One region of the Streptomyces sp. NPDC096152 genome, then DNA from elsewhere that is predicted to be linked to it. Evidence: riboswitches for the same ligand, from Rfam matches in the RefSeq annotation. Region 1 holds a riboswitch; each other region holds the start of a gene.
The links. Region 1 has a riboswitch for cyclic di-AMP ahead of ACIQ9G_RS25450 (transglycosylase family protein). Riboswitches for the same ligand answer to the same signal wherever they lie in the genome.
Positions count from the first base shown of each region.

Region 2: another riboswitch for cyclic di-AMP. It lies ahead of ACIQ9G_RS05525 (peptidoglycan DD-metalloendopeptidase family protein); the one in region 1 lies ahead of ACIQ9G_RS25450 (transglycosylase family protein).
Region 3: another riboswitch for cyclic di-AMP. It lies ahead of ACIQ9G_RS32090 (M23 family metallopeptidase); the one in region 1 lies ahead of ACIQ9G_RS25450 (transglycosylase family protein).

Region 1 is NZ_JBIWFW010000007.1:464,903-471,478, forward strand. It holds gene ACIQ9G_RS25435 (nucleoside triphosphate pyrophosphohydrolase) at 59-1,081, shown strand; gene ACIQ9G_RS25440 (cytochrome P450) at 1,078-2,364, shown strand; gene ACIQ9G_RS25445 (transglycosylase family protein) at 2,558-3,601, shown strand; cyclic di-AMP (ydaO/yuaA leader) riboswitch at 3,784-3,950, shown strand; gene ACIQ9G_RS25450 (transglycosylase family protein) at 3,954-4,622, shown strand; gene eno (phosphopyruvate hydratase) at 4,941-6,242, shown strand; gene ACIQ9G_RS25460 (septum formation initiator family protein) at 6,456-6,576, shown strand, end outside.
Region 2 is NZ_JBIWFW010000002.1:3,796-10,371, forward strand. It holds gene ACIQ9G_RS05505 (aspartate aminotransferase family protein) at 1-207, shown strand, start outside; gene ACIQ9G_RS05510 (helix-turn-helix domain-containing protein) at 279-902, shown strand; gene ACIQ9G_RS05515 (DUF6126 family protein) at 899-1,018, shown strand; gene ACIQ9G_RS05520 (tyrosine-protein phosphatase) at 1,115-1,912, opposite strand; cyclic di-AMP (ydaO/yuaA leader) riboswitch at 2,426-2,582, shown strand; gene ACIQ9G_RS05525 (peptidoglycan DD-metalloendopeptidase family protein) at 2,587-3,492, shown strand; gene ACIQ9G_RS05530 (SGNH/GDSL hydrolase family protein) at 3,709-4,494, shown strand; gene ACIQ9G_RS05535 (TetR/AcrR family transcriptional regulator) at 4,632-5,252, opposite strand; gene ACIQ9G_RS05540 (MBL fold metallo-hydrolase) at 5,429-6,576, shown strand, end outside.
Region 3 is NZ_JBIWFW010000011.1:81,000-87,575, reverse strand. It holds gene ACIQ9G_RS32100 (M16 family metallopeptidase) at 1-881, shown strand, start outside; gene ACIQ9G_RS32095 (M16 family metallopeptidase) at 878-2,266, shown strand; cyclic di-AMP (ydaO/yuaA leader) riboswitch at 2,518-2,678, shown strand; gene ACIQ9G_RS32090 (M23 family metallopeptidase) at 2,692-3,462, shown strand; gene ACIQ9G_RS32085 (GntR family transcriptional regulator) at 3,664-4,359, shown strand; gene ACIQ9G_RS32080 (HPr family phosphocarrier protein) at 4,590-4,871, opposite strand; gene ACIQ9G_RS32075 (GNAT family N-acetyltransferase) at 5,119-6,576, shown strand, end outside.

The sequences.
Region 1 (6,576 bases):
CGGCGGACGTCTGTGGACGGCCCGCGGGGCTGTCGGTCCCGTGCGTTACGTTCGGAGCGTGAACACCACCAGCATCGACGCCGCTCCGGACGCGCCGGCCGCCGCCCCCGGCCGCGTCGTTCTGCTCACGACCAGCCACCGGGTCGCGCCGGGCCTGCTGTCCTGGCCCGCCTGGCAGGCGCTGCGCGTGGCCGACCGGGTGCTGTGCGCGGACGGCGCGCACCCGCAGCTGCCCTATCTGCGCGAGGCGGGCGTGGCCGTGGACGAGGCGGCGCCGACCGCCGAGGAGCTGGTCGCGGCCTGTGCCGGGGGCCGCACGGTCGTGGTGGTGGCGACCGGCGAGGGCGAACCGGCCCTGACCGACGGACTCGCCCGTCTCGCGGGCTCCGGCCGGGTCGCCATGCCGGAGCTGGAGCTGCTGCCCGCCTCCTACGACCTGCCGGGCGCCCGGCTGCTCGACCTGGTCCAGGTCATGGACCGTATCCGCGCCGAGTGCCCCTGGTCCTCCCGCCAGACCCACCAGGGCCTGGCGAAGTACGGGATCGAGGAGGCGTACGAGCTGGTCGAGGCGATCGAGGACGGCGACCGCGCCGAGCTGCGCGAGGAGCTCGGGGACGTCCTGCTCCAGGTCGTCTTCCACGCCCGGATCGCCGAGGAGGACCCCGAGGCGCCGTTCTCCATCGACGACGTCGCCGGCGGCATCGTCGCCAAGCTGATCCACCGCCACCCGCACGTCTTCGGGGAGGAGACGGCCGCGACCCCCGAGGAGGTCAAGGAGCACTGGCTGCGCACCAAGGCCGAGGAGAAGCGCCGGACCTCCGTCACCGAGGGCGTCCCGCTCGGCCAGCCCGGCCTCGCCCTGGCCGCGAAGCTGGCGTCCCGGGTGCGCACGGCGGGCCTGGACGTGCCGCTGCCGAAGGCGGAGGGCGTCGGCTACGAACTGCTGGCGATGGCCGCCCGCGCCGAGGCCGGGGGCGTCGACCCGGAGGCGGCGCTGCGCGCGGCGGCCCGCGCCTACCGGGACGCCATCAGGGAGACGGAGCGAGCGGCCGCCGCACGGCCGGATAACGTCGAGGAGTGACCGCCCAGCCCCCGCCGGACCACCCCGGACCCGACAGCCCCGCCCCCGAGCTCTTCACCTGGGAGTTCGCGAGTGACCCCTACCCGGCGTACGCCTGGCTGCGCGAGCATGCCCCGGTGCACCGCACCCGGCTGCCCAGCGGGGTCGAGGCCTGGCTGGTCACCCGGTACGCCGACGCCAAGCAGGCCCTGGCCGACCAGCGGCTGAGCAAGAACCCGGCGCACCACGACGAGCCCGCGCACGCCAAGGGCAAGACCGGCATCCCCGGCGAGCGCAAGGCCGAGCTGATGACCCATCTGCTCAACATCGACCCGCCGGACCACACCCGGCTGCGCCGGCTGGTCAGCAAGGCGTTCACGCCCCGCCGCGTCGCCGAGTTCGCGCCGCGCGTGCAGGAGCTGGCCGACGACCTCATCGACCGGTTCGCCGAGCGCGGCACGGCCGACCTCATCCACGAGTTCGCCTTCCCGCTTCCCATCTACGCCATCTGCGACCTGCTCGGCGTCCCGCGCGAGGACCAGGACGACTTCCGGGACTGGGCGGGCATGATGATCCGGCACGGGGGAGGCCCGCGGGGCGGGGTCGCCCGGGCGGTGAAGCGGATGCGCGGCTATCTCGCCGACCTCATCCACCGCAAGCGGCAGGCGCTCCCGGCCGAGCCCGGACCGGGCGAGGACCTCATCTCCGGTCTCATCCGCGCCTCCGACCACGGCGAGCACCTCACCGAGAACGAGGCCGCCGCGATGGCCTTCATCCTCCTCTTCGCGGGCTTCGAGACGACCGTCAACCTCATCGGCAACGGCACCTACGCCCTGCTCACCCACCCCGGGCAGCGGCGCCGGCTGCAGGACTCGCTGGCGGCCGGGGAACGCGGCCTGCTGGAGACCGGGGTCGAGGAACTCCTGCGCTACGACGGCCCCGTGGAACTGGCCACCTGGCGGTTCGCCACCCGGCCGCTCACCATCGGCGGGCAGGACATCGCGCCCGGCGACCCGGTCCTCGTCGTCCTCGCCGCCGCCGACCGGGACCCCGGGCGGTTCGCCGACCCGGACGTGCTCGACCTCGGCCGGCGCGACAACCAGCACCTCGGCTACGGGCACGGCATCCACTACTGCCTCGGCGCCCCGCTCGCCCGGCTGGAGGGCCAGACCGCGCTCGCCACCCTCCTGACCCGGCTGCCGGACCTCCGACTCGACGCGGACCCGGCGGACTTGCGCTGGCGCGGCGGGCTCATCATGCGCGGCCTGCGCACGCTGCCCGTCCGGTTCACGCCCCTTGCCTGAGTACGGCAGGTGTCGTCCCCCGGCCGGTGCGCCGGTGAAGGAAAAGTGACGCACTCTCAACTATGTGATCTTCACGTGATCTGCGCGGCATGAACTTGTGACAAGTGATCGGTACCCGCTACGTTCACGCATCAGCGTGGCGGAGAGCGTTTCCCGCCGCGCCGGTCACCGCTGTCACGCGAAAGGCTTCCGCATGCTCCCCGGGAACGGCCGTCACCGTCGCCCCCGCCAGGCCCCGGCCATCCTCGTCGCGGCCGGTGTGACCGGATCCGCCATCGCCCTTCCGCTGCTCGGCGCCTCCGGCGCGAGCGCGGCCGACGGCACCACGTGGGACAAGGTGGCGGAGTGCGAGAGCGGCGGCTCCTGGAGCGCCGACAACGGCAACGGCTACTACGGCGGATTGCAGTTGACCCAGGACGACTGGGAGAAGTACGGCGGCGTCTCCTTCGCCCCGAGCGCGGACCAGGCCAGCCGGTCCCAGCAGATATCCGTCGCCGAGAAGATACTCGCCGACCGGGGTCCCGGCGCCTGGCCCACCTGCGGTCTGCTGTCCGGCCTCACCAAGGACTCCGGCGCGGCGAACGTCGACACCGGCCTGGGGGGCGATTCGTCCGGCTCGCCGGACTCCTCCGGTTCGTCCGGTTCGACCGACTCGGGACTGTCCAACGCGGCGCCGGGTATATCCCACTCGTCCGGTTCGTCCGACTCTTCGCACGGCAGGTACGGTTCGTCCGGTTCCTCGGACGATTCCAGCGCGACGCCATCGACTTCGCCCTCGTCGCCCACGCCATCCGGCAAGAAGGGTGAATCGGGTAAGTCCGACACATCCGCCGATGCCGGTGCATCGCATGACTCCGGCAGCTCTCCCTCGATGTCTCCCGAGGTGGACGACTCGGACAACTACGCCCAAGTCGGCGGTTCTTCCGCGCTGGTGGACACCGGCTCCATCGGTGGTCGGCACCGCGGCGGCAGCGCGGCGGAGGGCCCGGCCGACATCCGGGTCGACACCTCCTCCGGCCGGCACGCCTCGCGCGGCGACGCCGACGCGCGCGCCACGGTGGACGACTCGTACACCGTTCGCGCCGGGGACTCGCTCGCGTCCATCGCCGACTCCCTTGACCTCGACGGCGGATGGCGTTCGCTCTATGCGGCGAACAAGGATGCGATCGGTGCCGACCCGAATCACATTTTCGCCGGTCAGACCCTTGATCTCCCTACCGAAACCACCCAAAAGTAGGGGGAATTCGGGGCGCATTTAGCACCTAATGTCCGATTAGGTGAAAGTGTGGGATGGGTCTCAGAAGCCCTGATCGTCTTTGAAATTCCCCGGATCGCGTGTCTACGGTCGTGTCCGCTCGTCACCACGAGCCCCGGCTGTCGCAACGCCGAATCCTGCCAGCGGCTGCCCGGGACCAGTCGTCGCGTCATGCGCCGTAGGCAGGAGCGGGGGACCCAAGGTAAGTGCCGTATCCGGCGGTTGAGCCGGACCGGCTAGGGGTGAAGCCGTGCGCCGCGAGGGGCACGGCCGGGCAACTCAACCGGCCCGAACCCGACAGCTCACCTCGCAGGCGTCGGTGAGGGGATCCACCATGCTGTTTTCGAGCAAGGGCAAGCACCGTCGTCCGTCCAAGGCCACCCGCGCCATCGCCCTCGCCGGTGTCACCGGCGCCGCAGTCGCCGCCCCGCTGATGGCGACCGGCACGGCCTCCGCCGCCACCGCCTCCGAGTGGGACGCGGTCGCCCAGTGCGAGTCCGGTGGCAACTGGTCCATCAACACGGGCAACGGCTTCTACGGCGGTCTGCAGTTCACCAACTCCACCTGGGCCGCCTTCGGTGGCACCGCCTACGCCTCCCGCGCCGACCTGGCGAGCAAGTCGCAGCAGATCGCCGTCGCCGAGAAGGTTCTCGCGAGCCAGGGCAAGGGTGCCTGGCCGGTCTGCGGCAAGAACCTGTCCAGCACCCCGTACAGCGGTGGCACCGGCACCTCGACGAAGAGCACCACCACCCGCTCCACCGAGAAGCAGGCCGCCAACCGCTCCGCGACGCGTCCGGCCGCCAAGAAGACCGTCACCACCCCGACCGGCAAGAAGGTCAAGAAGGGTGACGGCGAGTACAAGGTGGTCGCCGGCGACACCCTCAGCACCATCGCGCAGAAGCACAAGGTGCAGGGCGGCTGGAAGAAGCTGTTCGAGCTGAACAAGGACATCGTCCAGGACGCCAACCTGATCTACCCGGGCCAGCAGCTGCACCTGAAGTGACAGCGGCCCGGTAGCCGGACCACCGGCCCCTCCCGCGCGTGACCCCGGCCCCCCTGGGGGTCACGCGAGGGGCCGCTTCCCGCCCTCACGGGCTCCCCGCCCCGGTGCGTGTTCCCCCGTACGCACCGGGGCGGGGCTTTTGTGTCTCCAAGTGGTCCCGGTTTCCCCGGCCCCTTTGTTCCGCGCGTGAACAATGTGTACGGTCAGCCTGTCCACGGGACGGTCGGTCGGTCGGCCGGCGGCCCGTGGCGGTTAGGCTCTAGGCGCAAGGCACACCAGCCCCGCACAACCAGCGTCACATCCACGAAGGAGATGCTCGTGCCGTCCATCGACGTCGTCGTAGCCCGGGAAATCCTGGACTCCCGAGGCAACCCCACGGTCGAGGTCGAGGTCGGCCTCGACGACGGCAGCACGGGTCGTGCCGCCGTCCCGTCCGGCGCCTCCACCGGCGCCTTCGAGGCCATCGAGCTCCGCGACGGTGACCCGAGCCGCTACCAGGGCAAGGGCGTCGAGAAGGCCGTCCTCGCCGTGATCGAGCAGATCGGCCCGGAGCTGGTCGGCTACGACGCCACCGAGCAGCGCCTGATCGACCAGGCCATGTTCGACCTGGACGCCACCGACAACAAGGGCTCCCTCGGCGCCAACGCCATCCTCGGCGTCTCCCTCGCCGTCGCCCACGCCGCCTCCGAGGCCAGCGACCTCCCGCTCTTCCGCTACCTGGGCGGCCCGAACGCGCACCTGCTGCCGGTGCCGATGATGAACATCCTGAACGGCGGCTCGCACGCCGACTCCAACGTGGACATCCAGGAGTTCATGATCGCCCCGATCGGCGCGGAGTCCTTCTCCGAGGCCCTGCGCTGGGGCACCGAGGTCTACCACACCCTGAAGAAGGTCCTGAAGAGCAAGGGCCTGTCCACCGGCCTCGGCGACGAGGGCGGCTTCGCCCCGAACCTCGGCTCCAACCGCGAGGCCCTGGACCTCATCCTCGAGGCGATCAAGGAGGCCGGCTACACCCCCGGCGAGCAGATCGCCCTGGCGCTCGACGTCGCCGCGTCCGAGTTCTACAAGGACGGCTCCTACCTCTTCGAGGGCAAGGCCCGCACGGCCGCCGAGATGACCGACTACTACGCCGAGCTCGTCGCCGCGTACCCGCTGGTCTCCATCGAGGACCCGCTGTTCGAGGACGACTGGGAGGGCTGGAAGACCATCACCGACCAGCTCGGCGACAAGGTCCAGCTCGTCGGCGACGACCTGTTCGTCACCAACCCGGAGCGCCTGGCCAGGGGCATCGACGAGGGCGCCGCCAACGCGCTGCTGGTCAAGGTCAACCAGATCGGCTCGCTGACCGAGACCCTCGACGCGGTCGAGCTGGCCCAGCGCAACGGCTTCAAGTGCATGATGTCCCACCGCTCCGGCGAGACCGAGGACGTCACCATCGCCGACCTGGCCGTCGCCACCAACTGCGGCCAGATCAAGACCGGCGCCCCGGCCCGCTCCGAGCGCGTCGCCAAGTACAACCAGCTGCTGCGCATCGAGGAGATCCTCGACGACGCCGCGGTGTACGCCGGCCGCAGCGCGTTCCCGCGCTTCAAGGGGAACGTCGAGGTCTCCAAGGTCTGACCCCGCCCCGGCCCGGGGCCAACCCCGGGTGAGGCCTGGCCAGTCGCACGTACGTCCCCGTACTCGGTCCCGTACCGTGTCCGGGGACGTACGCGTGTGTGCCGACCCACGGGAGGCGGGGACGATGGCTGTACTGCGCTGTCCCGGGGGACGAGCCCCGGACCCCCGGCAGGAGGCAGAGGTGACCGGCGTAGTGAGTCGAGGTGGGAGGCCGTGACCGACCGGGACCGGTTCTCCACCTCGACCAGGCTCAGGCTGCTCGGCGAGCAGACCGCGGCCCGCGTCTACCGCTCCCAGACCCGGCGGCAGGCCCGCCGCTCCCGGCTCACCGGGC
Region 2 (6,576 bases), on a different contig from region 1:
CCGCTGCTCCAGCGGCACCGGATCCTCACCCAGGTCTCCGGCGACCGTCTGGAGGTGATCAAGCTGATCCCGCCGCTGATCATCGGTGAGCGGGAGGTGGACCGCTTCGTGGACGCCTTCACCGCCGTGATGGACGACGCGCACGACGGCGGACTGATGTGGGACTTCGGGAAGACACTGGTGAAGCAGGCCGTCGCCCACCGGTAGGCCAGGGGCCGGGCTTTTGCCTCTGAGGCAATAAATTTGCCTCAGGGGCAAGACCGGGGCTGAATGGAGGCATGAGCGCTCCCGAGTCCGAGCCCTCGGCGGGACCGGTCGAGGACCTTCCCGCCGTCGCCCCGCAGCTGCGTGCGCTGCGCCGCCGCAGCTCCCTCACCCTGGAGGCCGCGGCCCGTGCGGCCGGGCTGTCGCCCGCCCACCTCTCCCGCCTGGAGACCGGACAGCGCCAGCCCTCCCTGCCTCTGCTGCTCGCGCTCGCCCGTGTCTACGGTACGACGGTCTCCGAGCTGCTCGGCGAGAGCGTCGCCGCCCGGGACGCCGTGGTGCGCGCTCCGGACATGGAACCGACACGGGCGGGCGGCTGGACGTACTGGCAGGCCGGCGCGCCCGGCCGCGGGATGCAGGCCCTGCGGGTCCACGTGCCCCACGGCTCCCAGGGCGACATCGTGCGGGTGCACCCGGGCGAAGAGTGGCTGTACGTCCTCAAGGGGCGCCTGCGCCTGCGCCTCGGGGACACCGCGCACCTGCTCGCACCGGGCGACAGCGCCCACTTCGACTCGCTGACCCCGCACCGGATGGCCGCCGAGGACCACGACGGGGTCGATCTGCTCTTCGTCCACACCCTGCTGCAGAGCCCCACGGCCGCGCTGTGCCTGGGCCCCCACACCGGAGACAAGTCATGACCGACATGGAAGAGAAGTTCCCGCGAGCCCTGTGGATCCGGCTGATCATCTACATCGCCGTCGGGCACGTCTTCGCCGCGTTCGTCTGGCTGCTGTTCGAGGTGGGCGCCAAGTAGGGATCGCGAAGGAGGCAAGCGCGGAGTGGGGAAGCCGGAGCGGGCCGCGGCCGGCCCGGCGTTCCCGCACCGGCCGTGGACCCGCGGCGCCGTCCCTCAGTCGAGCAGTCGCTCCCGCAGCCGTTCCCGGGTCTGCGGGGTGAGCTTCAGCCCCCGCTCCAGGTAGGCGTCGACGCCTCCCCAGGTCTCCTCGATGGTCTCCAGGGCCGCGGCCAGGTACTCGGCCCGGGCGTCGAAGAGCGGGCCGAGCAGCTCCATGACCTCGGGGGAGTAGGCCGAGGCCGCGCTGCTGCTGCGGTGCACCTTGTAGCGACGGTGCTTGGCGTTCGACTCCAGGTAGTCCGCCCGGATCGCGTCCTCGTCCACGCCCACCGCGAGCAGCGTCACGGCGATCGACAGGCCCGCGCGGTCCTTGCCCGCCGCGCAGTGCATCAGGGCGGGGACGCTGTCCTGCGCGAGGGCGTGCAGCACGTGGGAGTGCTCGGCGGTGCGCTCGGTGATGATCATGCGGTAGGAGGCAATCATCCGGTTCGCCGCCTTGCCGTCCGCCAGGATGGTGCGCAGCTGGTCGAGGTCGCCGTCGCGGACCATCCGCCAGAACTCGGCGCCGTCGGCCGGGTCGCTCAGCGGCAGGTTGACGTTGCGCACGCCGGGCAGCTCGACGTCCGGGCCCTCGAGCTTCTTGTCGGCCGCGTTGCGGAAGTCGAAGATCGTGTGCAGGCCGAGGGAGGACAGAAAGTCCGCGTCCCGGTCCGTCGCGTGCGCGAGGTGGCCGCTGCGGAACAGCACTCCGTGCCGCACCCGCCGTCCGTCCGCGGTCGGCAGCCCGCCCACGTCGCGGAAGTTGCGCACTCCGGCCAGCTCCGGTTCGGTCGACGGGACCTGCTGCGTCACGGGGGCTCCTCCCACTCGGTCGGCCCGGCCCGAAGGGCGGGGCCCGCGCCCGCCGTCACGGCTCGTCGGCGGGCGCGCCTTCCGACGATACGACATGGGTTCCCAGGGCAACGGTCTGGCCACGGGCGAGGAAGCTCCCCGGTCGGCGGCGGCCCCGCTCCGCGGCGATCGCCCAGGCGACCGACCGCCCCCCTTTTGCCCTATATAGGCAATTTAGCCGTCTTGGGGTATTGAGCCCCAACTCGTCAGCCCCTGGGGGCTACTGGCGGGCGGCGACGTGAGGAGCGTCATATTCGTGACCCACGGTGGCCCGCCATGTCCACGTAATCGCGGTGCCTTCTCGGCGGGTTGGCGAGGAGGGCGCTGATCGAATGCACGGAGCGTCACCGGTTTTGCCCGAATTGGATCATGATGAGCTCCTCTGAGCGGAACCGGCTGCTTGTCCGAACACGTCCCGCTCGCTTACGTTCCACCCCGATCCGGACGGACGCCTCATCCTGCCGCCGTCCGGGGCCCGCACACCCACCCGTGCACGGCAGGAGCGGGGGACCCACAGGTACAACCGCCTGTTCCGGTCTCCGGAACGGCTAGGGGTGAAGCCGCGTCCCGCGCGGCCGGGCATCTCCAGCCCGAACCCGACAGCTCACCTCGCAGGCGCCGGAGAGGAATCCGCCATGCCCGCGAAGGGTAAGCACCGCCGTCCGAAGCCCCAGCGCCTGACCCGCATCCTCGCCGCCGCCGGAACCGGTGGCGCCGTGCTCGCACTGCCCCTCATAGGCGCCGCGGGAGCCCACGCGGCCCCCGCGCAGTCCGTCACCGAGCAGACCGTCCGCAGCGCCCCGGCGGCCGCCAAGGCGCCCGCGGCCAAGGGCGCCGGCGCCCGGACCTACACCGTCCGCGCCGGCGACAGCCTGTCGGGCATCGCCGAGAAGCAGCACGTCCGCGGCGGCTGGAAGCAGCTGTACCAGGACAACCGCCGGGTCGTCGGCGACGACCCCTCGCTGATCCACCCGGGCCTGAAGCTGACGCTCGGTCACGCGGCCGCCGGCGTCACCCGGGCGCCCGCGTCCCCGAAGCCCGCGACCGCCGCCTCCTCCGCCGCCAAGGCGAAGACTGTCTCCGCCGCCCAGGTGAAGACCGCGGTCGCCCGCGCCGAGCGGACCGCCGCCACCGGCTTCACCCTGCCGGTGACCAGCGCCGCCATCGGCACCGGCTACCACGTGGCCGGCAGCCACTGGTCCAGCGGCTACCACACCGGCGTCGACTTCGTGGTCCCCACCGGCACACCGGTCAAGGCCGTCGGCGCGGGCACGGTCGTCTCCGCGGGCTGGGGCGGCGCCTACGGCAACCAGGTCGTCCTCCGGCTCCAGGACGGCCACTACGCCCAGTACGCCCACCTGTCCGCGCTCTCCGTCTCGGCCGGCCAGGCCGTGACCACGGGGCAGCGGCTCGGCCTGTCCGGTGCCACCGGCAACGTGACCGGCCCGCACCTCCACTTCGAGATCCGCACGACGCCGAACTACGGCTCCGACGTGGACCCGGTCGCCTACCTGCGCGCGCACGGCGCCCCCGTCGCCTGACGCACGCGTCACCGCCACCACCTGCCTGACACGCCACCGAAGGCCGGACCCACACCCCCCGGGTCCGGCCTTCGGTGTGTTCTATTCCTGGTCGGCCACATTCGCCCAGTGGCTTATCTCACCGTCCGTCAACCCTTGCCTACGGTCGCGTAGGTCACATTCCACGGTGAATCATGGGCCGATGTGGCAGACGATTCGAAGAGTGACAGCAGAGCAGTGATCGGGTCGTACGTGGCGGTGGGGGACAGCTTCACCGAGGGCGTCGGCGACCCCGGCCCCGACGGGGCGTTCGTGGGCTGGGCCGACCGGTTCGCGGTCCTGCTCGCGGACCGACGTCCCGAGGGCGACTTCCGGTACGCGAATCTCGCCGTGCGCGGCAAGCTGCTCGACCAGATCGTGGCGGACCAGCTCCCGCGGGCCGTGGAACTCGCCCCTGACCTGGTGTCGTTCTGCGCGGGCGGCAACGACATCATCCGTCCCGGCACGGACCCGGACGACGTGGCGGAGCGGTTCGAGAAGGCCCTCGCCCGGCTCGCCGCCGCGGCCGGCACCGTGATGGTCACCACCGGCTTCGACACCCGGGGCGTGCCGGTGCTCAAGCACCTGCGCGGCAAGATCGCCACCTACAACGGGCACGTGCGGGCCATCGCCGACCGCTACGGCTGCCCGGTGCTCGACCTGTGGTCCCTCAAGGCCGTCCAGGACCGCCGGGCCTGGGACCACGACCGACTGCACCTGTCGCCCGAGGGGCACACCCGGGTGGCGCTGCGGGCCGGCCAGGTCCTCGGCCTCGACGTGCCGGCCGACCCCGAGCAGCCCTGGCCGCCGCTGCCGCCGCGCGGCGCCCTCGGCATCCGGCGCGACGACGTCCAGTGGGCCCGGGAGTTCCTGGTGCCGTGGATCGGCCGCCGCCTGCGCGGCCAGTCCTCCGGGGACCATGTGACGGCCAAGGGCACGCTGTCACCGGCCGACATCAGGAGCCGGATCACGACGGTGGCGTGAGGGCGGCCGGAGTCCGCCTCGCACCAGGGGGCACGCCGGAGCACAGGGGCACGGCATCCCGCCGCGGGGCCGTGCCCCTCGCCGTACCGGCCGACGCTCGCCCCGGCCCGCGCCGGGGCCCGTGTACGGCGCCGACTTCACCGTCCGGCGGTCGTCAACGCCTCCCGATCCAGGCCCAGTTCCCGAGCCAGTGCCTCGTCGACCCACACCTGGGCCCGCGCGCGGGAGACCCCGCCGCCGTACGCCGTCAGCTGCACGGCGAGCCCGTCGAGCAGGGCCGTCAGACGCAGCGCCGAGGCTCCGGGGTCCGGGCACTGGAACTCGCCCGCCGCCACACCCTCCGCGACGACCTCGGCGATCGCCGCCTTCCACCGCCGGTCGAGGCCCTGGGCGACCTCCCGCAGGGCGGGTTCGCGCAGTGCGGCCGCCCACCCCTCGATCCACAGCCGCCAGCCCTTGGCCTGCCCGGTCGGGGCGTACCAGCGGACGGCGGCCCGCAGCCGGCGCAGCGCCGTCGTCCGCCGGCCCAGCAGCTTGCGCAGCTGCGCCAGATCGTCCTCGGCGGCATGGGCGAAGGCGGCCGCGACCAGCTTCTCCTTCGTCGAGAAGTGATAGAGCACCAGCGCGTTGCTCACCCCGAGCACCGAGGCCACGTCGGCGATCCGCACCGCCGCCACGCCCCGCTCCTCGATCTGCCCGATGGCGGCCCGCAGCAGCTCCTCGCGCCGCTCCGCCACGCTCAACCGCACTCTCGCCACGCGGTCACCCTAACTCCCCCCGCATCCCGCCCGATTGGCGCGCACGGCGGCACGGCCCGCGGGCCCTCCCGCGCCGCCGTACCCTCCCGCGGGCGCGGCGGACGGGAGGGTGCCGGAGGGCACCGCGCGGCGGCCCTCCATAATGGAAAATCTGACCGACTCCACCTGGAGGTACCGTGGCCGGCTTCCGTTCCCTGAGCGCCGGGCTCCGCGCGCTGCAGCCCGCGGCCTTCGGCGCGGACCCCGGCGGGGAGCGCATGGCGCGCATCCGCCGGTCGCCCCACTTCAAGGACGGCGTCTTCCAGAACCCCGGGGGCGTCGCGCGGACCCGGCCCTCCGGCTCGATGCCGGCCTTCGCCAAGGTCTACTTCGACAAGGACGCCCGCCCCCGCCGGGCCCCCTCCGGCACCGTGCCGGTGCATGCCACCACGCTCGCCGACCTGTCCCGGCCCCCGGCCACCGGCCTGCGGCTGACCTGGATGGGGCACTCCAGCGTGCTGGCGGAGATCGACGGGCGGCGAGTGCTGTTCGACCCGGTGTGGGGCGAGCGCTGCTCCCCGCTCCCGTTCCTCGGGCCCCGCCGGCTGCACCCGGCACCGCTGCCGCTCGCCGCGCTCGGCCCGGTCGACGTGGTCGTCATCTCGCACGACCACTACGACCACCTGGACATGCCCACGATCAAGGAACTGGCCGGCACGGACACCGTCTTCGCCGTGCCGCTCGGCGTCGGGGCCCACCTCGAGCACTGGGGCGTGTCCGCCGACCGTCTGCGCGAGCTGGACTGGCACGAGGCCACCGAGGTCGGCGGAATCACGCTGACGGCGACGCCGGCCCGCCACTTCTGCGGCCGCCGGCTGCGCAACACACAGCACACGCTGTGGGCCTCCTGGGTGGTCGCGGGCGACGAGCACCGGATCTACCACAGCGGCGACACCGGCTACTTCGACGGCTTCCGGGACATCGGCGCCGAGCACGGCCCGTTCGACGCCACGATGATCCAGATCGGCGCGTACTCCGAGTTCTGGCCCGACATCCACATGACACCCGAGGAGGGCTCGCGCGCCCATCTCGACCTCCAGGGCGGTCCGTCGGGCGGCCCGATGCTGCCGATCCACTGGGGCACGTTCAACCTCGCCCCGCACGCCTGGGCCGAGCCGGGGGAGTGGACGAAGGACGCGGCAGCGCAGGCGGGACACCCGGTGGCGCTGCCCCGGCCGGGCGAGCCCTTCGAGCCGGCCGGAGACCTTCCCGCGCGCCCCTGGTGGAGGGACGTGTCCCTGCCGCTGGACCGCGAGTGGCCCGTTGCGAAGGCCACTCCGACGGC
Region 3 (6,576 bases), on a different contig from region 1:
TCACCGCGCTCGCCTACCCGGAGGGCCACCCGTACCACCACACGCCCATCGGCTCGATGGCCGACCTGGACGCGGCCACGCTGGAGGACGCGCGCGCGTTCTTCCGCACGTACTACGCGCCCAACAACGCCGTCCTGTCCGTGGTGGGCGACATCGACCCCGAGCGGACGCTCGCCTGGATCGAGAAGTACTTCGGCTCCATCACCTCGCACAACGGCAAGCCGCAGCCCCGCGACGGCTCCCTGCCCGAGGTCATCGGCGAGCAGCTGCGCGAGGTCGTCGAGGAGGAGGTCCCGGCGCGGGCGCTGATGGCCGCCTACCGGCTGCCGCACGACGGCACGCGCGCGTGCGACGCGGCGGACCTGGCCCTGACCGTCCTGGGCGGCGGCGAGTCCTCCCGCCTCTACAACCGGCTGGTGCGCCGGGACCGCACGGCCGTCGCGGCCGGGTTCGGCCTGCTGCGGCTGGCCGGCGCGCCCTCCCTGGGCTGGCTGGACGTGAAGACCTCCGGTGACGTCGAGGTCCCGGTCATCGAGGCCGCCATCGACGAGGAGCTCGCCCGGTTCGCCGAGGAGGGCCCGACCGCCGAGGAGATGGAGCGGGCCCAGGCCCAGCTGGAGCGCGAGTGGCTGGACCGGCTCGGCACCGTCGCGGGCCGCGCCGACGAACTGTGCCGCTACACCGTCCTGTTCGACGACCCGCAGCTCGCCCTCACCGCCGTGCACCGCGTTCTGGAGATCACGCCGGAGGAGGTCCAGGAGGTCGCCAAGGCCCGCCTGCGCTCCGACAACCGCGCGGTGCTCGTCTACGAGCCGGTCGCGGCCGAGACCGAGGGCGCGGACGCCGCGGCCACCGACGACACCGAGGAGGCGGCGAAGTGACCGAGCTCGCCACGATGGAGTTCCACCCCCGGCCGCAGGCGGGCGAGGCCAGGCCGTGGGCGTTCCCGGCCCCCGAGCGCGGGACGCTGGACAACGGTCTGACGGTGCTGCGCTGCCACCGTCCCGGCCAGCAGGTCGTCGCCGTCGAGGTGCTGCTGGACGCGCCCCTGGAGGCGGAGCCGGCCGGCCTGGACGGCGTCGGCACGATCATGGCGCGGGCCTTCTCCGAGGGCACCGACAAGCACTCCGCCGAGGAGTTCGCCGCCGAGCTGGAGCGCGCCGGCGCCACTCTCGACGCGCACGCCGACCACCCCGGCGTCCGCCTGAGCCTGGAGGTCCCGGCGTCGCGCCTGGCCAAGGGGCTCGGCCTGCTCTCCGACGCGCTGCGGGCCCCCGCCTTCACCGAGAGCGAGGTCGAGCGGCTGGTGCGCAACCGGCTCGACGAGATCCCGCACGAGCTGGCCAACCCGTCCCGCCGCGCCGCCAAGGAGCTCTCCAAGGAGCTGTTCCCGGCCTCCTCGCGCATGTCGCGCCCGCGCCAGGGCACCGAGGAGACGGTCCGGACCATCGACTCGGCGGCGGTCCGCGCCTTCTACGACCGCCACGTCCGCCCCGCCACGGCCACCACCGTGGTCGTCGGCGACCTCACCGGCATCGACCTCGACGCGCTGCTCGGCGAGACCCTGGGCGCGTGGAGCGGCTCGCAGGCCAAGCCGCGGCCCGTGCCGCCCGTCACCGCCGACGACACCGGCCGCGTGGTGATCGTGGACCGCCCGGGCGCCGTCCAGACGCAGTTGCTCATCGGCCGTATCGGCCCCGACCGGCACGACCGCGTGTGGCCCGCCCAGGTGCTGGGCACCTACTGCCTCGGCGGCACCCTCACCTCCCGTCTGGACCGCGTCCTGCGCGAGGAGAAGGGCTACACCTACGGCGTGCGGGCGTTCGGCCAGGTGCTGCGCTCCGCTCCCGACGGCTCGGGCGCCTCGATGCTCGCGATCAGCGGCTCCGTCGACACCCCGAACACCGGCCCGGCGCTGGGGGACCTGTTCACGGTCCTGCGCAAGCTCGCCGCCGACGGTCTGACCGACGCCGAGCGGGACGTCGCCGTGCAGAACCTGGTGGGCGTGGCACCGCTCAAGTACGAGACGGCGTTGGCCGTGGCGGGCACGCTGGCCGACCAGGTCGAGCAGCACCTGCCCGACGACTACCAGGCGACGCTGTACCAGCAGCTCGCCGCGACCGGCACGGTGGAGGCCACCGCGGCGGTCGTCAACGCCTTCCCGGTGGACCGCCTGGTGACCGTCCTCGTCGGTGACGCGGCGCAGATCAAGGAGCCGGTCGAGGCCCTCGGCATCGGTCAAGTCGGCGTCGTGGCAGCCGAATAGGCGGCCGCGGCGCCCGCGCGGCACGGGTCCGCGCCCACCCACCCGCGCGGGCGGCCGGCGAGCGGTACGCGTGAGGGAGCCCCGGTGGCCGAAGTGTCACCGGGGCTCCCTGATGTCCGAATTGAGGGAGAGGCTGCCTTTCTGCCCTGTGTCCTGCGCTACAAAACCCACCATTCGTTTGGGATTTGAAAGCGGGCCCGTTTAGCGTCGGTCCGGCTGTCCGTCAGGCAACGCGCCGCGCCCGCGGCACCGGACAGTCATCGCCGAGTCCCCGTACGGCGCGAGCCAGGGGAGCCGGGGACCCACCGTCCCTGGGGTGAATCGGACACCCGCGCGTGCCGCGAGGGGGTCCGTAGGAGACCTTCCTGCTCCGAACCCGTCAGCTAACCCGGTAGGCGAGAAGGAAGGAAAGGAACAACGTCTGCATGGCGTTCACCCGCGCCACCGGGAAGCACCGTCGTCCCAGCCGGATGCACCGCACCACCGCACGCGCGGTGGGCGTCGCCGCCCTCACCACCTCCGGCGTCCTCGGCACCCTCTCCGCCGCCCCGGCCCTGGCCGCCGAGACGCCCGCTCCCGAGGACACCGGTCTCACCCCGGTCGTCACCATCGGTGACTCCGTCGCCGAGAAGATCGACGCACAGGCCGTCGCCCAGCACCGGGCCGCCGCCCAGAAGCAGGCCGAGGAGGCCGCGCGCGAGAAGGCCGCCGAGCAGGCGCGGAAGGCCCGCGAGGCGGCGCGTGAGGCCAAGGAGCGCGCGGCCCGCGCGGCCGAGCGCAAGCGCCTCAACACCTTCGTGGCGCCGATCTCCGACTCCTACGTCTCCACCGGGTACAAGACCGGCGGCACCCTGTGGTCGTCCGGCTCCCACACCGGTATCGACTTCCACGCCTCCAGCGGCACCGCCGTCCACGCGGTCGGCACGGGCACCGTCGTGAACACGGGCTGGGGCGGGGCGTACGGCAACCAGGTCGTGATCAGGATGGCCGACGGCATGTACACCATGTACGGCCACCTGTCGTCCATCGGCGTCTCGGTGGGCCAGAAGGTCGTGCCGGGCCAGCAGATCGGGCTCTCCGGCGCCACCGGCAACGTCACCGGACCGCACCTGCACTTCGAGGCCCGCACCACCCCGGAGTACGGCTCCGACATCGACCCCGTCGCCTACCTCCGCAAGCACGGCGTCGACGTCTGACGCGGCACCGGCGCCGCCCGCCTCCCGCGCATCCGAAGCCCCGGCTCTCGCAGCCGGGGCTTTCGGCGTTTAGGACGCCCCGCTGTCCAAAAAAACTCCATGGATTCCGACCCGCCGTCGGAAATTCCGGCTCATTGCAATAGAGTCACGGAACGGGCGTCCATCGTCGACGTTTCACGGGGATTAAGGCGGAGGTCGGTCATGCGTATTCCGGCGCACTCGGTGTGCACGGCGATCCGGGACGACATCGTCGCAGGCGTCCACGAGCGCGGCAGCCGGCTCACCGAGGAAGTCCTCGCGCGCCGCTACGGCGTCTCGCGCGTCCCCGTGCGCGAGGCCCTGCGCACCCTGGAGGCCGAGGGTTTCGTGGTGACCCGGCGGCACGCGGGCGCGTGTGTGGCCGAGCCGACCGAGCAGGAGGCGGCGGACCTGCTGGAGATGCGGATGCTCCTGGAGCCCCTCGGCGCCGCCCGCGCGGCCCAGCGCCGCACCGAGGCCCATCTGAAGGTCCTGCGCGGCCTGGTCAGGCTGGGCCAGGAACGGGCCCGCAGGGGCAGCAGCGAGGACCTGCGCTCCCTGGGCGGCTGGTTCCACGAGACGCTCGCCCAGGCCTCCGGCAGCCCCGCGCTGACCTCGATGCTGACCCAGCTGCGGCACAAGATCTCCTGGATGTACACGGTCGCGGCGCCGGCCGACCCGGTGGAGTCCTGGGTGGAGCACGGCGCCATCGTGGACGCCGTCGCGCGGGGCGACGGCGAGCGGGCGCGGACGGTCACCGCCGTGCACACCGAGCGCGCGACGGCCGCGCACCGGCTGCGTCCGCCCGGCGCCGCGCCCCGCGCCGACCGTGTGAGGACTTCGCAACATCCCGTAAACACGTCGGGCCCGTGCTATTAACACGAGCACCGTATACAAAGAAGGGATATTCGGCCGAGGTGTATTTCGGCTGCCCTTTTCCATGACCCCGGGAATTTCCGATCGGCGTGCCCCGAGGGGTGCGCGCCGTCCCAGGACGAATGTCCGCGCCAATTCGTCGGACCCGCCGAAACGTCGGACGGACCCGCCGGAACGCAGGAGGCCGCGCCGCCCGGAAAGGGCGACGCCGCCTCCTGCGCGCGGTGAGGCGGTCAGACCGTCTCGGGGAGCTCCTCGAGCCCCTCGGCGACCAGCTTGGCCAGCCGGTCGAGGGCGATCTCCGCGCCCTCGGCGTCGGAGGCCAGGACGACCTCCTCGCCGCCCTGGGCGCCGAGGCCGAGGACGGCCAGCATGGAGGCCGCGTTGACGGGGGTGCCGTCGGCCTTGGCGATCGTCACGGGGACCCCTGCGGCCGTGGCCGCCCGGACGAAGATGGAAGCGGGGCGGGCGTGGAGGCCCTCGGCCCAGCCGACGTTGACGCGGCGCTCAGCCATGTGATGCTGCCCTTCAGGTGTTCAGGGTTGTCTAGACCAGTTTTCCATATCGCGCGGCACCCTCCCGGAGCGGTCCGGTGTTCCGTACCCGGGAGGGCGTCGGGCCGCGGCCTCGGCCCGACATGTGCCTCCCACAGACTGCCTCGCGCCGTCGCCCTCGCGCCAGGGCGCGCCGTGCGGACCCCGACCGGACAGGCCCGGGTCCGCACTGATCCGAAAGGAAGATCCTGGCCGTACTCTGGGGCCCATGCAGAGCTCGTCGGACCGGCATGTGTACCCCGCCCACTGGGAGGCCGACGTGGTGCTGCGCGACGGCGGCACCGCACGGATCCGCCCCATCACCGTCGACGACGCCGACCGCCTGGTCAGCTTCTACGAGCAGGTGTCGGACGAGTCGAAGTACTACCGTTTCTTCGCGCCCTACCCACGCCTGTCCGCGAAGGACGTCCGCCGCTTCACGCACCACGACTTCGTGGACCGGGTGGGCCTCGCGGCCACGGTGGGCGGCGAGTTCATCGCCACCGTGCGCTACGACCGCATCGGCGCCGACGGCATGGCCGCGACGGGTCCCTCCGACGAGGCCGAGGTCGCCTTCCTCGTGCAGGACGCGCACCAGGGGCGCGGGGTCGCCTCCGCCCTCCTGGAGCACATCGCCGCCGTCGCGCGCGAGCGCGGCATCCGGCGCTTCACCGCCGAGGTGCTGCCCGCCAACAACAAGATGATCAAGGTGTTCACGGACGCCGGCTACACGCAGAAGCGCAGCTTCGAGGACGGCGTCGTCCACCTGGAGTTCGGCATCGAGCCGACGGACCGCTCGCTGGCGGTGCAGCGCGCCCGGGAACAGCGAGCCGAGGGCCGGTCGGTACGGCGCCTGCTGGCGCCCGGGTCGGTCGCTGTCGTCGGAGTCGGCCGCACCCCCGGCGGCGTGGGCCGCAGCATCCTCGGCAACATCCGCGACGCCGGGTTCACCGGCCGCCTGTACGCCGTGAACAGCGCCTTCGCCGAGGACCTGCGGGAGATCGACGGGGTGCCCGCGCACCGCTCGGTGCGGGAGATCGACTCCCCGGTCGACATCGCGGTCGTCGCCGTGCCCGCCGACCACGTCCCCGAGGTCGTCACCGAGTGCGGCGAGCACGGCGTCCAGGGGCTCGTCGTGGTCTCCGCCGGATACGCGGAGAGCGGCCCCGACGGACGCGAGCGCCAGCGCGCCCTCGTGCGGCACGCGCGCGCGTACGGCATGAGGATCATCGGGCCCAACGCCTTCGGCGTCATCAACACCTCGCCCGGCGTCCGGCTGAACGCCTCCCTCGCGCCCCGGATGCCCCGGCCCGGCCGCATCGGGCTGTTCGCGCAGTCCGGCGCCATCGGCATCGCGCTGCTGTCCCGGCTGCACCGGCGCGGCGGGGGCGTCACCGGCGTCACGGGCGTGTCGACGTTCGTGTCGTCCGGCAACCGGGCCGACGTCTCCGGCAACGACGTCCTGCAGTACTGGTACGACGACCCCGACACCGACGTCGCCCTCATGTACCTGGAGTCCATCGGCAACCCGCGCAAGTTCACCCGGCTCGCCCGGCGCACCGCCGCGGCGAAGCCGCTGGTCGTCGTCCAGGGCTCCGGCAGCGGCCCGCAGGGGCACACCGTACGGGCGACGCGGCTGCCGCACGCCACGGTGTCCGCGCTGCTCCGGCAGGCCGGGGTGATCCGC